Regions from separate parts of the Angustibacter aerolatus genome, predicted to be linked through region 3. Evidence: predicted binding sites of a transcription regulator. Region 3 holds the regulator's gene; each other region holds the start of a gene.
The links. The regulator LexA, encoded in region 3, represses DNA repair genes until DNA is damaged. The targets are predictions, from matches to a motif close to TCGAACANNTGTTCGA.
Positions count from the first base shown of each region.

Region 1: recA (recombinase RecA) is a predicted target of LexA. The motif match lies at 3,007-3,022, and genes of this name have one in related genera.
Region 2: ACYVI6_RS07620 (HNH endonuclease signature motif containing protein) is a predicted target of LexA. The motif match lies at 2,790-2,805, and genes of this name have one in related genera.

Region 1 covers NZ_BAAHBM010000024.1:19,930-24,840, reverse strand. The annotation lists gene ACYVI6_RS08030 (ABC transporter ATP-binding protein) at 77-1,051, shown strand; gene ACYVI6_RS08025 (ABC transporter permease) at 1,051-1,869, shown strand; gene ACYVI6_RS08020 (ABC transporter permease) at 1,869-2,639, shown strand; gene ACYVI6_RS08015 (DUF2277 family protein) at 2,699-2,959, opposite strand; gene recA (recombinase RecA) at 3,173-4,219, shown strand; gene ACYVI6_RS08005 (regulatory protein RecX) at 4,227-4,808, shown strand.
Region 2 covers NZ_BAAHBM010000022.1:18,899-23,809, reverse strand. The annotation lists gene ACYVI6_RS07640 (hypothetical protein) at 1-48, shown strand, start outside; gene ACYVI6_RS07635 (EAL domain-containing protein) at 45-1,640, opposite strand; gene ACYVI6_RS07630 (hypothetical protein) at 1,769-2,281, opposite strand; tRNA gene ACYVI6_RS07625 (tRNA-Ser) at 2,453-2,539, shown strand; gene ACYVI6_RS07620 (HNH endonuclease signature motif containing protein) at 2,865-4,181, shown strand; gene ACYVI6_RS07615 (hypothetical protein) at 4,189-4,707, opposite strand; gene ACYVI6_RS07610 (hypothetical protein) at 4,756-4,911, opposite strand, start outside.
Region 3 covers NZ_BAAHBM010000044.1:22,134-27,044, forward strand. The annotation lists gene ACYVI6_RS11480 (vitamin B12-dependent ribonucleotide reductase) at 1-188, opposite strand, end outside; gene nrdR (transcriptional regulator NrdR) at 349-852, opposite strand; gene ACYVI6_RS11490 (LysM peptidoglycan-binding domain-containing protein) at 1,190-1,618, opposite strand; gene lexA (transcriptional repressor LexA) at 1,887-2,612, shown strand; gene ACYVI6_RS11500 (STAS domain-containing protein) at 2,692-3,102, opposite strand; gene ACYVI6_RS11505 (aminotransferase class V-fold PLP-dependent enzyme) at 3,276-4,355, opposite strand; partial or broken gene ACYVI6_RS11510 (LysR family transcriptional regulator) at 4,524-4,911, shown strand, end outside.

The sequences.
Region 1 (4,911 bases), on a different contig from region 3:
CCGTCTGGTTGCGTCCCGGCCGCGTCGGACGCGAATCCCGTCGCGGCTGTCGGTGGTCGGCCCTAGGGTTTGCCGGGTGAGCGACCCAGCACCCGCCGCCGCACCGGCCTCCTCGGCAGGCACCTCGACCGAGGTGCTCGTCGAGGCCGTCGGGCTGCGCAAGGAGTTCGGGGACTTCGCGGCCGTCGACGGCATCGACGTGCAGGTGCGGCGGGGCGAGGCGTTCGGCTTCCTCGGCCCGAACGGCGCGGGCAAGTCCTCGACCATGCGGATGATCGGCTGCGTGTCGCCGCCCACCGGCGGCACGCTGCGGATCCTCGGTCGCGACCCGCGCCGGGAGGGCGCGCAGATCCGGGCGCGCCTCGGGGTCGTGCCCCAGCAGGACTCGCTCGACGGCGAGCTGACCGTCCGCGACAACCTGCTGATCTACGGGCGCTACTTCGGCCTGTCCCGTGCCGAGTGCCGTCGGCGCGCCGACGAGCTGCTGGAGTTCGCGAACCTCGTCGACCGCGCCGACAGCATCGTCGAGCCGTTGTCGGGCGGCATGAAGCGCCGGCTGACCATCGCGCGCTCGCTGGTCAACGACCCCGAGATCCTGCTGCTCGACGAGCCGACGACCGGCCTCGACCCGCAGGCCCGGCACGTGCTGTGGGACCGGCTGTTCCGGCTGAAGCGGCGCGGCGTCACCCTGGTGCTCACCACGCACTACATGGACGAGGCCGAGCAGCTCTGCGACCGGCTGGTGGTGATGGACGGCGGGCGCATCGTCGCCGAGGGCAGCCCGCGGTCGCTCATCGAGCGGTACTCCACTCGCGAGGTGCTCGAGCTGCGGTTCGCCGAGGAGGAGCTCGCGCCGTTCGCCGAGCAGGTCGAGGGCCTGGCCCAGCGGGTCGAGGTCCTGCCCGACCGCCTGCTGCTCTACACCGACGACGGCGACGCGACGACGTCCGCCGTGGTCGAGCGGGGCCTGCGGCCGCTGTCGGTGCTCACCCGGCGCAGCACGCTGGAGGACGTCTTCCTCCGCCTCACCGGCCGCACGCTGGTCGACTGATGTCGACCGTCGAGCGTCCCGTCGAGGTGCCGGCCGAGCCCGGCGTCGTGCGGTCGGCCGGGCGCGTGCTGGCGTACCACCTGACGGTGTGGCGCCGCACGTGGCGCGGCATGGCGTTCAGCGGGTTCGTCTCGCCGCTGCTGTACCTCGGGGCGATGGGGTACGGGCTGGGGTCCCTGGTCGACGGCTCCACGGGCCAGGGCGTCGACGGCGTCCCGTACGTGCAGTTCATCGCGCCCGGGGTGCTCGTGGCCACGGCGATGCAGCACGCGGTGGGTGCGTCGTCGTACCCGGTGCTCGGTTCGATCAAGTGGTCGCGGCAGTACCACGCGATGCTCGCCAGCCCCGTGTCGAGCCAGGCGGTCGTGCTGGGGCACGCGGTCATCACCGTGCTGCAGTCGCTGGCGTTCGCCGTGGTCTTCCTCGTCGTCGCGGTGCCGCTGCGAGCGATCCCGTCGGCCTGGGGCGTCCTGTCGTTGCTGGCCGTGGTGCTGGTGACCGCCGCGTACACCGGCCCGATGTTCGCCGTCGCAGCCCGCGCCGAGAGCGACGTGTCGTTCACGCTGGTGTTCCGGCTGGTGCTGATCCCCATGTTCCTGTTCAGCGGCACCTTCTTCCCGGTGTCGCAGCTGCCCGACTGGCTCGAGCCGCTCGCCTGGGTGGTGCCGCTCTGGCACGGGTCGAGCCTGGCCCGCGACGCCACGCTCGGCACCTGGTCGGGCTGGGCGGACGTCGGGCACGTCGCCTACCTGCTGGTCTGGGTGGCTGCCGGCTGGGTGCTCGCCACCCGGGCGCTGCGACGCCGGATGGTGGTCTAGTGCTGTCGCTCGCGCTGGCCGGCACGGTCGTCGAGCGCAACGTCATGACCTACCGGCGCCAGTGGGTCGCGTTCCTCACCGGGTTCCTCGAGCCGGTCTTCTACCTGGCGTCCCTCGGCCTCGGGCTGGGGGCGCTCATCGACAGCGTGACGCTCGGCGACGGCCGCACGGTGACGTACGCCCAGTTCATGGCGCCGGCGATGCTCGCGCTGTCGGCCATGAACGGCGCCGTCTTCGACGCGACATACAACATGTTCTTCAAGCTGCGCTACATGCACACGTTCGACGCCATGCTGGCGACGCCGGTCGGCCCGCGCGACATCGCGGTGGGCGAGATGGCGTGGTCGCTGCTGCGGGCCGGGGCCTACGTGGTCGGGTTCCTGCTGGTGTCGGTCGCGCTGGGCCTGACGACGAGCTGGTGGGCGGTGCTCGCCGTCCCGGCGGCGACCCTGATCGGCTTCGTCTTCTCCGCCGTGGGCATGGCGGCGACGACCTGGATCCGCAACTTCCAGGACTTCGACTACATCCAGATGGCGCTGGTGCCGCTCACCCTGCTGTCGGGCACGTTCTTCCCGGTCGAGACCTACCCGGTGGCGCTGCGCTGGCTGGTGCAGCTGTCCCCGCTGTACCACGGCGTCGTCATCGAGCGCGGCCTCGTGCTCGGCGACGTGGGCGCGAACCTCCTCTGGCACGCGCTGGTGCTCGTCGCCATGGGCGCGGTGGGGCTGACCGTCACCAGCCGCCGGCTCTCGGCCCTGCTGCTGCGCTGACGGGCGGTCACGCGGCCCCGCTGGTCGCGGGACGGCGCCCCCTCGCCACCGGCTCGGGGTCAGGCGTGCGCGTGGGTGCGGCCGTCGGCGTGCGTGTGGGTGCGTCCGTCGTGCTGGCCGCGCACCTCGAGGCCGTCGAGCAGCGCGGTGGTCGCCGCAGCGACCGCCTCGACGGCCGCGTCGAACACCGCCCTGTTGTGCGCGGCGGGGGCGCGGAAGCCGCTGATCTTGCGGACGTACTGCAGGGCGGCCGCGTGCACGTCGTCGGCGGTGACGTCGTCGGTGAACGGCTCGCGCAGGGTCTTGATGCTCCGGCACATGCCCACGATGGGACCACGCCGCGACACGCCGCGTCCACAGCCCTGTCTCGAACACGTGTTCGGGTACCGTTCCACAGGACGGGGACGGCAGCGGTCGTCCACAGCAGCGCGTCGACCTCGGCCGCTGTCGGTGGCGCCGCCTAGCGTCTCTCTCGACGGAACGACGAACAGCCGGTCGGCAGCCCCGACCGCGACCCCAGAGGTGAGGACCGCATGCCCGCTCCCGCAGACCGCGAGAAGGCGCTCGACACCGCGCTCGCGCAGATCGACAAGCAGTTCGGCAAGGGCTCGGTCATGCGCCTGGGCGACGACGTCCGCGCACCGATCGAGGTCATCCCGACCGGTTCGGTCGCCCTCGACATCGCCCTCGGCATCGGCGGCCTCCCGCGTGGTCGCGTCGTCGAGATCTACGGCCCGGAGTCCTCGGGCAAGACGACCGTCGCGCTGCACGCCGTGGCCAACGCCCAGCGCGCCGGCGGCATCGCGGCCTTCATCGACGCCGAGCACGCGCTCGACCCCGACTACGCGCAGAAGCTCGGCGTCGACACCGACGCGCTGCTCGTCTCGCAGCCCGACACCGGTGAGCAGGCGCTCGAGATCGCCGACATGCTCATCCGGTCGGGCGCCCTCGACATCATCGTCATCGACTCGGTGGCGGCGCTCGTGCCCCGCGCCGAGATCGAGGGCGAGATGGGCGACAGCCACGTCGGTCTGCAGGCGCGCCTCATGTCGCAGGCGCTGCGCAAGATCACCGGCGCCCTGAGCAACTCCAAGACGACCGCGATCTTCATCAACCAGCTGCGCGAGAAGATCGGCGTCATGTTCGGCTCGCCCGAGACGACGACCGGCGGCAAGGCGCTGAAGTTCTACGCCTCGGTGCGCCTCGACGTGCGTCGCATCGAGACGCTGAAGGACGGCACCGACCCGGTCGGCAACCGCACGCGCTGCAAGGTCGTGAAGAACAAGATGGCCCCGCCCTTCAAGCAGGCCGAGTTCGACATCCTCTACGGGCAGGGCATCTCCCGCGAGGGCGGCCTGATCGACATGGGCGTCGAGCACGGCTTCGTCCGCAAGTCGGGTGCCTGGTACACCTACGACGGCGATCAGCTCGGCCAGGGCAAGGAGAACGCGCGGTCCTTCCTGCGCGACAACCCCGACCTGACCAACGAGCTGGAGAAGAAGATCAAGGAGAAGCTGGGCGTCGGCCCGCGCGTCGACGCCCCGGCCGACGAGGTCGCCGAGGTCAAGGTCGACTTCTAGGCCGGAGATGAGTGACCAGCGACGACGCCGCACCCGGCGTGGGCCCGACGGGCCCACGCCGGGCGGGACGGCGGACGAGACCCCCGAGGCCGACCCCGAGTCGGTCGCGCGCGGCATCGTCCTGCGGCAGCTGACGATGGCGCCGCGGTCACGTCACCAGCTGGCCGAGGCTCTGGCCAAGCGAGGTGCCACCGACGAGGTGGCGGCCAAGGTGCTCGACCGTTTCGAGGACGTCGGTCTGGTCGACGACCCGGCCTTCGCCGAGCTGCTGGTGCGCTCGCGCCACGAGCAGCGCGGCCTGTCCCGACGTGCCCTGGCGCACGAGCTGCGCACCAAGGGCGTCGACCGCGACGTCGCCGACGCAGCGCTCGAGGTCGTCACCGACGACTCCGAGCGGGCGGCTGCCCGGCGCCTGGTGACCGCCCGGTTGCGCAGCATCGAACGGCTGCCGCCCGACAAGCAGGCACAGCGACTGGCCGGGCTGCTGGCCCGCAAGGGCTACGGCGCCGGCGTCGCCTACGAGATCGTGCGCGAGGTGCTCGGTGAACGCGCCGCAGAGCTCGCCGACGAGGCCGCGCCGATCGAGTGAGGCGGTTGGCCCCCCGAGGCCGGGTCAGCTCACCTCGCGGTGAGCACCCCGGCGCCGCGTGCCGATGGTGTCGGCCGATACGACGGCGCGGCCGGTCGGGCGG
Region 2 (4,911 bases), on a different contig from region 3:
GACGACGAGGGCGAGGCCGAGGAGACCGAGCCACCGGGCACGCCCTAGGGCGCGACCGGGGTGACGCTGGGCAGGATGTGGGCGGTCACCATCGTCGGGCGGCCTTCGTCGTCGTCGAGCCGGCCGGCCAGCACCAGCGCGTGCACCGGCTCGCCGTGCACGTCGAGGTAGCGCTTCTCGACCCGCTGCGACCCCGGCTCGCCGGCCAGCAGCCGCTGCAGGTTGCGCTCGTCGGCGGCCCGGTCGTCGGGGTGGGTCAGGTCGGCCACCGAGCGGCCCACCAGCTCGTCGGGCGTCGTGCCGAGCAGCCGCGCGAACGCCTCGTTGACCTGCACGATCGTGCCGTCGAAGCGCGACAGCGCCATGCCGATCGGCGCCTGCTCGAACGCCCACTCGAAGCGCGCCTCGGTGCCCGCGAGGCGTCGCTCGACCTCGATCTGCCGCGTGACGTCGCGGCTGATCGACACGATCTCGGTCGCCACGCCGTCCGGCCCCTTCACCGCCTGCGCCACCGAGCTGAGCCAGCGGTACTCGCCGTCGCGGCGGCGCACCCGCAGCACCCGGCGGGCCGGCGTCCGCCAGAACGCCGGGTCGTCGCCGTTCGGCAGGTCGTGCAGGTCGTCGGGGTGGATCTGGTCGGCCATCGGCCGCCCGATGAGCTGCGACGGCGAGTAGCCGAGCACCGCCAGCGACGACGGCGAGACGTAGGTGATGCGGCGCGTGGTGTCGGTGATGACCACCAGCTCGTCGTTGCTGCCCCAGATGCGCACCGGCGGCGGCACCTGCGGGTCGAGGCGCGCGGCCGGGCGGTCGAGGTCGGCCTCGCGCTGCGGCCGGCCGAACCAGTAGCCCTGGGCCCAGTCGCACCCGAGCGCGAGCAGCTGCTGCGCCTGCTCGGGACCCTCGACGCCCTCGGCGCACACGTGCAGGCCGAGGCTGTGCGCGGTGTCGATGACCAGCCGGATGATGACGGTGTCGCGGGCCTGGTCGTGCACGTGCGACACGAACGAGCGGTCGATCTTCAGGACGTCGAACGGCATCCGGCGCAGCATGGCGAGCGGCGAGTGGCCGACGCCGAAGTCGTCGAGGGCCAGCTTCACGCCGAGGCGGCGCAGCCCGCGCAGCCGGGCGGCCGTCTCGTCCCAGTCCTCGACGGCGGCGTTCTCGGTGATCTCGAGGAAGATGCGCGCCGGGTCGAGGCCCGAGTCGCGCAGCGCCGACCGCACCTCCTCGGCGAACCCGAGGTCGGTCAGCTGCAGCGGCGAGACGTTGACGCTGATGCTGGGCAGCCGGCCCTCGTCGCTCGGCCACGCCGCGGCGGTGGTGCAGGCGGAGCGCAGCACCTGGCGGCCCAGCTCGTGGATCAGCCCGGTCTCCTCGGCGACCCGCACGAACAGCTCGGGCGGCACGTCGCCGAGCTCGTCGTCGTGCCAGCGGCACAGCGCCTCGTAGCCGGCGGTGCGCCCGGACGGCAGGAACACGACGGGCTGGAAGTGCAGGCGCAGCCGCCCGGACGCCAGCGCCACCCGCAGCCGGCGCTCGACGCGCTGCAGCATGCCCGGCGGCAACGGGTCGTGGGGGTCGTCGGGTACGCCGACGAGCGCGATGTCGCCCGCCGTGTGCCGCCCCTGCTCGGCCACGCCGCCGCCTCCCGTCCCGGATCGCGGTCCGCCCGCGGGCCGCTCGCCCACCGGAGGCGTCATCGTCGCACCGTCACCGGTGCGACGCCATCGTCCAGCCGGGTCGTCACGCCCGGTGGACGTCGCGCCTACCCGTCCTGGCGCAGCCGGGGGCTCAGCTCGCCCTGCGACCAGCCGTCGACGGCGGACAGCTTGCACCGCCACAGCGGCAGCTGCGTGGTGGTGCTGCCGCTCCACATCGTGACGTCGCGCAGCGTGAGGTAGCGGAAGGCGGGGTCGGGCTGGTCGTCGACCTCGCGCATGAACGAGCGGACGTCGTCCTCCTGGCCGAACTGCGTGAGCAGGTCGCTCAGCGCCTCGGCGAGCGCGGGTGCGGACTCGCGCATCGAGTCGGTCCACAGCCGCTCCCAGGCGCGGGTGCCGATGACGGTGCCGGTCACCACCGAGCCGCTGAGGCTCAGGGTGATCTTGAAGGCGCCCTCGTTGCCCGGGGTGTCGGAGCCCACCACGGCGCGCAGCAGCGCCTCGAGATAGAAGTCGTCGGCCACCACGTCGTCGTCGTGCACCGTCTCGGGTCCCATCGTGATGTCGTAGGCGGAGGCCGGGTCGAGGCCCACCGCGTCGTCGTCTCGCGCGCTCACTGCTCCACTCCCTCAGATCGACCCCGAACGATCGAAGGTACTGCCCGCCGCACGTCGTCCGAGCCGTTGACGCGATTCGTCCCCCCGGCAGAACGGGCGAGGTGCCGCGAAACGGGCAAAGACGGCACCTGGGGTCGGCCTGGCGTGCGCAGCGGTAGAGTCGCCGCCCCTGGAGGGCTCGCATAGTGGCCGAGTGCGGCGGTCTTGAAAACCGCTGGGGGTGCAAGCTCCTCGTGGGTTCGAATCCCACGCCCTCCGCTCTCAGGCGACGTCGGAGAGGCGACTCGGCTCGGTTGTCCTCGAGGCGATCCACGACGACGTCCTCGACACCGAGCAGGGTGACGGCCAGGTGCGCCGGCCTCGGCAGACACCTCGTGGTCGCCGGCGCCGACCCCGGCGTGCAGGTCGACGACCGCGGTGCTCGTCCGGCACCGGCACGTCCGGCGACGGTGGCAGCGACGGTGGCAGCCGCCCGGTCGTGCCCGGTACCCGCCGCGTGGCGGTCTGCACGACCGCGTGATCGAGATCGTCGAGAACCGTTGTCGCAGTGGAGTTCCAGGCAGGCCACTGGTAGACTTGTCACATGACGATCACGGGTGGGCGGGAGGCCTGGCAGCTCGACGCCGCCGGCCTGCGGGCCGCCGTGGTCGAGCACGACCGGGTCAGTCGCCGGCTGGACGCCGAGCTGCTGCAGGTGCTCGCCGAGGTCGAGCGGTCGGGGCTGGTCGGGCGCGACGGGCAGGCCGGCCTCGCGACGTGGCTGCGCGAGCAGGTGCCGTCCATGACGGTGGCCGCTGCGGCGCGCACCGTGCAGCGCGTGCACCGGCTGTTCACCCGTCCGATCGCGGCCGACCTCGGGCCGACGCGCGAGGCGCTGCTCGCGGGTGACGTCGACGGCGAGCAGGCCGACGTCGTCGTGCAGGCCGTCGAGACGCTGCGCAGCCGCGGCCGCGCGCTCGACACCCCTGCCGACCGGCTCGACGCGGTGCTGGTCGAGGCGCAGGACGCGCTCCTGCGGCTGGCCCGCGGCGGCCTGGTCGATGCTGGAGCCGCGGACGGTGAGAGCGCGGTGATGCCGCTGAGCCCGCGCGAGCTGCGGGTCGTCGCGACGCAGCTCGTGCAGACCGTCGACCCGGAGGCCGACCACGAGCTCGAGCGCTCGGTCGAGCGGCAGCACGCCGCACGGCGGCTCGACGTGTCCACGAGCCCCGACGGGCTGGTCAGCGTCGACGGCCTGCTGACCCAGGCTGCTGGTGCGGCCCTCCGAGCCGCGCTCGACGCCTGGTCGGCTCCCGTCCCGTCGGCCGACGGCGCTCCCGACCCGCGCCCCGCCTGGCAGCGCCGCCACGACGCGCTGCAGCGGCTGGCCGAGACCGTGGTCGCCGCCGACGGCGTGCTGCCCAGCACGCACGGCTCGGCGTACCGGGTCGTCGTCACGGTGCCGGTCGAGCGGCTGCTCGGCGAACCGTGCGCCCCCGCGAGCTTCGACAGCGGCGCCCCGGTGCCCGACGCCGTGCTCGACGCGCTGCTCTGCCACGCCGAGGTCGTGCCGGTCGCGCTCGACGTCGCCGCCCGCGGCGAGCTGCCGATCGACGTCGGCGACACCCGCTACCCGTTCACCCCGCGGCAGCGCGCGGCCATGGCCCTCGAGCACGGGCACTGCACCTACGGCACCTGCACCGCACCCGCCGCCTGGTGCGACGCCCACCACGTCGTCCCGTTCAGTCGCGGCGGACCGACCGACCTGCGCAACGGCACCTTGCTCTGCGGCCGCCACCACCCGGTCGTGCACGCCACCGGGCGGGCCGGACCGCCGAATCGTGCGCGGGCCGAGACGGTTGCGAGACAGACGATCCGCGACCTGTCACTGCGCCTGCGCACCCACCTGCTCGCCGCCTAGAGCGGGTTCAGCGGCGTCGGCGGACGGCGGACAGCACGTCGGACGGCGAGGGCAGCCGACGGCGTGGGGTGTCGTCGACGGCGACGCCCTGCAGCACCTCGGGCAGCCGGTCGGCGTCGTCGCCGAGCACCGAGCGGCCGAACACGTCGGCGAACAGGCGGTCGACCCCGTCGTCGAGCTGGCCGAGCGCCCGGTGCCGGTCGAGGCCGCTGCGCACCTGCGCCAGCGACAGGCCGGAGCGCAGGGCCGACATCCGCTGCCGCCACTGCTCGCCGAGCCGGCGCTCCTCGGCGTCGTCCGACTGCTCGAAGGCCGCGACGGGCTGCTCGAGCGCCTCGAGCGTGCGGCGCAGGCGTTCGGGCCGGCTGCGGGTGGTCTGCGCACGCCGCACGCCGTCGACCATGGTGTCGACCCGGCGGCGCAGCTCGGGGTTCTTCTCCAGCGCGGTCGTGAGCACCTGCGCGGCGCCCCACAGCCGCGGTCCCCACCGGACGACGAGGCCGATCACCGTCGCGGGTCCGGGCACCCGGCGAGCGTATCGGCCGTCGCCGCTGGCGCCAGCGGACGTCGGTGCCTACGACGCGGCGCAGTCGCCGGCGTCGGTGCCCTTCGCCAGGTCGGTGCCGTCGGCCGACACGACGCGCACCGACGCCACCCCGTGGCCGGCCGCCTCGTTCGCGGCGATGCTGCAGACGCCGAGCGCTGCCTGCACGTCGTCCGCCGCGCTGCC
Region 3 (4,911 bases):
GGGAACTCGACGCCACGCTGCTCGAAGATCGTCTCGCCGGTCTTCCAGTTCTGCTGCACGACGTCACGACGCTCCCAGGTGACCTCGTCGTACGGGTGCACCCCCGGGGTGGTGAAGATGCGCTGCACCCCCGCGCCCTTGCCCTTGCGTCGTGCACCGGCGCGGGCGCCGCTGGTCGTCTCGGTCATGTCTCGTCCTCGTCCTCGTCGTGCGTGGTGGCTGGTGCCGTGCTGTTCGTGCTGATCGCGCTGATCGCGCAGGTGGTGCGGGTGGTGCGGGTGGTGCGGTGTGCTGACGGCTGGTGACCGTCGGGCGGCGGCGGCTTCCCCTCCGCGCCGCCCGACGGCGTCAGGGGGTGCTGCGGGCGCCGTCGGGGCGGCCGGGTGCCGGTTCGACCCCGGTCGCGTCGCGCTCGGCGCGCAGCAGCGTGATGGCGGCCTCGAAGTCCTCGAGCGACTCGAACGCCTGGTAGACGGACGCGAAGCGCAGGTAGGCGATCTCGTCGAGCTCGCGCAACGGGCCGAGGATGGCCAGGCCGACCTCGTGCGCGTCGACCTCGGCGGCCCCGCTCGCGCGGACGGCCTCCTCGACGCGCTGGGCGAGCAGGGCGAGGTCGTCCTCGCCGACCGGGCGCCCCTGACAGGCCTTGCGCACGCCGACCAGCACCTTCGCCCGGCTGAACGGCTCGGTGACACCGGACCGCTTCACGACGGCGAGGCTCGCGGTCTCGACGGTGGTGAACCGGCGGCCGCAGTCCGGGCACTGCCGGCGGCGCCGGATGGAGGAGCCGTCGTCGGTGACTCGCGAGTCGACGACGCGCGAGTCGGTGTGACGGCAGAACGGACAGTGCACGACGTCTCCCCTCCGGGGTGCTGGACGCTCTGTGGTCAACGCCTGGACGGGCCCGACCATGCCATCCGCCACCGACGTCCGGGGGGCCCTCTCGGGCCTGGCTGTGGACGAGGGTGTGGACGGCTTGGGGATGACCTGTGGGCGACGCACCACAATCTGTGGATGAAGCACATCCGTGTAACTACTAGATGTTGGGGTGAACGCTAACCCGGGGCGGACGCCGGTGCAAGGGGCGGGGCGCGTCGGCGTGTCTCGACGACGCCGAGCACAGGCACCCGGGGACGACGACGGCCCCGCGACCTGGTGGTCGCGGGGCCGTGCCGTGCCGAGGGTGCGGCTAGCGCTGCTGCAGGGGGACGGCGAGCCGCTGCCCGGCCTGCAGGCCGGAGTCGCCGAGCGCGTTCAGCTCGGCGATCTGCTGCACGGTGTCGCGCCGGTCGACGTGCGGGGCGACGGTGCCGGCGATGGCCCACAGGGTCTCGCCCGGCTGCACCGTCACGTAGCGCACGGCCGGTCGCTCGCCGACCGAGGTGCCGGCCAGGCTGGTGCCACCGGCGAGCACCGACACGGCCGCTGCCACCGCGAGCAGCAGCGCGAGCACCACCAGCCGGCCGCGGCGGGTCAGCGGCAGGCTGCCGTGCCGGACCGCCGTGGGCACCCGGCGTGCGCGCGGCACGGGGACCGCCGGCGCGGACGGCACGGCGACGAGCCGGGCGCGGCCGCGTGCCGAGGTGGTGCGGGGTGCGGCGAGGGTGATGGCGGTCATGCTGGCCTCCGGAGAGCGAGTCGAACGCGTGTTCGATCGAACGTCTGTACGATTTCTAGCACGGGCCGCCGACGCTGTCGAGCGCTGCCGAACGGGCGTTCGAACGACCCGAGGACACTCCAGCACCCGCCACCGACAGTCCGACACGTTCGAACAGGTGTTTGATTCGCCACCGCGCCGGTCCTACGGTGACGAGCACGCAGCGCCGGTCGCACCAGACCGGCCCGATCCAGGTCACCCAGGTGGCCGCAGACCACGCGGAGGACCCATGGCCGGGCCGGGACGACCGACGGGCGAGGTGCACGAGCTGCCGGAGGCCGACACCGGGGACGGGCTCACCGCGCGGCAGCGCCGGGTGCTGGAGACCATCCGCGACGCCGTCGAGCGCCGCGGCTACCCGCCCAGCATGCGCGAGATCGGCGAGGCCGCCGGGCTGTCCAGCCCGAGCAGCGTGTCCCACCAGCTGGCCGCCCTGGAGCGCAAGGGGTACCTGCGCCGCGACCCGCACCGGCCCCGCGCCATCGAGGTGGTCTCCCCCGACGCGCACGTGGCGCCGGTCGGTGCGCCGACGGCCGTCCCGGAGCCGGTCGACCCCACCGGGTCGGGCGACGACCGTCCGGCGCCGTCGTACGTGCCGGTGGTCGGGCGCATCGCGGCGGGCGGCCCGATCCTCGCCGAGCAGGCCGTCGAGGAGGTCTTCCCGCTCCCCCGTCAGCTCGTGGGCGAGGGCCAGCTGTTCCTGCTCAAGGTGGTCGGCGACTCGATGGTGGACGCCGCGATCTGCGACGGCGACTGGGTGGTCGTGCGCCAGCAGCAGGTCGCGGAGAACGGCGACATCGTGGCGGCCATGCTCGACGGCGAGGCGACCGTGAAGACGTTCAAGCGCCGCGACGGCCACGTCTGGCTGATGCCGCACAACCCGGCGTTCCAGCCCATCCCGGGTGACGAGGCGACCGTCCTCGGCCGGGTGACCGCGGTGCTGCGCCGGATCTGACGACCGCCGGTCCGCACCGACCGCACGACGAAGGGCCCCGCCGGATCGGCGGGGCCCTTCGTCGTGCAGGTCGTGGGCGTCAGGCGCCCGGCAGCCCGTTCGGCAGCTCGGTGCTGGCGTCGTCGACGATCGTGAAGTGGGTCAGGCCGTGCAGGTTCAGACCGTCGCGCACCGCACGGGAGGGCTCCAGGAGGACCACCGAGGCGGGGCGGGCGGCACGGCGCAGCTCGAGGAGCAGCCACACCCCCTGCAGACCGAAGGTGGTGACGTCGCGCGCCATGACGCGGACCGGGCGATGCGCGGTGTCGGCGACGTCGGAGACCAGGTCGTCGACGAGGTCGCGGACGTCCTGGTGCAGGTGGTGCCCGATGGCACCGTGCATGACGACGAGCACGGCGTCGTCGTCGACGAAGAGGCTGACGGAGCCCTCGACCTCGGTGGTGTCGAGACCGGTCGGCGAGGCCTCGAAGCCCCGGTTCAGGTCGGGCACGTCGTGGTGGCCGGCCGGGTGGGCCGGATGGTCGTCGCAGTGGTTGGCATCGTGACCTCTGCATCTCGTGGTTCGACGCCCACACGAGCGCGCGTGTGTGCACGCACCCACATGGAGTGGCTCGCCGCGACTCTGGACGAGACCGCCCACCTTACAGCCCAAGCGGGCTCAGGTCACGGTCCGCCCGGGAGGGCGAGGGGGGCCCTCCCGCTGCCACGGCCGGCGGCGCGCAGCGCGCCGACGGCGAGCTCGACGTCCGCCTCGGTGTTCCAGAGGTGGAACGCGATGCGCACCCGCCCCGCCCGCCCGGCGACCGAGACGCCGGCCGCCTCGAGCGCCGTCGCTCGAGAGCCGGCCGGGTCGTCGAGCGCCACGACCGGTCGGTCGGCCGGCGGCAGGTCGAGTGCCGCGAGCAGCCGGTCGGCGAGCCCCGTGCCGTGCCGGCGCGCGAGGCCCGGCGGCAGGTCGAGCAGGGTCTGCAGGGCGGGCACGGTGCCGACCCAGGCCAGCCATGCCGGCGAGACGTCGTGCCGGCGGGCGTCGTGCGCCAGCTGCATGTCCGGCCCGTAGCAGGAGCCCCAGACCGACTCCCCCGCGTACCAGCCGGCGTTCACGGGCCGCACCGCCGCGAGGGCCCTCGGCGAGTACGTCGAGAAGGCCGCTCCGCGCGGGCAGCACAGCCACTTGTAGGCGGAGCACACGGTGACGTCGTCGGCCGCGGCGTCGACGTCGAGCCAGCCGGCGGCCTGCGTGGTGTCGCAGAACGTCATGGCCCCGACGCGGCCGGCGGCCTCGCGCACCGCGGCCGCGTCGGCCACCCGGCCGTCGGCGGACTGCGCCAGCGAGTAGGCCACGAGGTCGGTGCCGCGCGCCACCTCGTCGGCGAGCGCCTCGAGCGGCGCGTGGCGCACCCGCACGCCGCGGTGGGCCTGCACGAGGAACGGGTAGACGACCGAGCTGAAGTCGCCGTCGACGCAGACGACGTCGGCGCCGTCCGGCAGCGAGGCGGCCACGGCCCCGGCGACGACGGAGGCCTGCGAGCCCACGGCGACGGCGTCCGGCCCGACGCCGCAGAGCCGCCCGAACAGGGCCCGCGCGCGCTGCACCTCGTCGTCGTAGGCGACCGGTCCGGCCGCGCCCCGCTGCCAGTCGAGCACCGCCTGCTGCAGCGCGGCGACGGCGGACCGAGGCGGCAGGCCGAGCGTCGCGGCGTTCAGGTAGCCGGGGGCCGCGCTCCAGGCCGACGTGGGCATCTCCCCGGGGTCCGATGCGCCCGCGCACCCGGCGGCGTCGCGCCCAGGGGCGAGGGACGGCGTGGTGGTGGGCACCGGTCCAGGCTGGCCGACCGGGACACCCACGCACAAGCACGTACGCCGGGCAGGTCTCCATCACACGACGTGATGTGTGGCTAGGCTCGCCCCGTGCTCGACGTCCTCGCCCTGCGCACCGTCCGCGCGATCGCGGAGCACGGTGGGTTCACCGGGGCCGCCGCCGCGCTCGGCACCACCCAGCCGGCGGTCAGCCAGCTGGTGCGGCGGCTCGAGGCCCGGCTCGGCACGGTGCTCGTCGAGCGGTCCGGGCGCACCGTGCGGCTCACCGAGGCCGGGCAGGTGCTCGCCCGGCACGCGGTCACAGCGCTCGCCGCCGTCGAGACCGCGGGCGAGGAGGTCGCGGCCATCGCCGGCCTGCGGGCCGGCAGGGTGCGCGTGTCGGCGTTCCCGTCCTGGTCGGCGTCCGTGCTGCCGAGGGCGTTCGCCGACGTCCGCCGCCGCCACCCGGGCCTGGTGCTCGGCTTCACCGAGGCCGAGC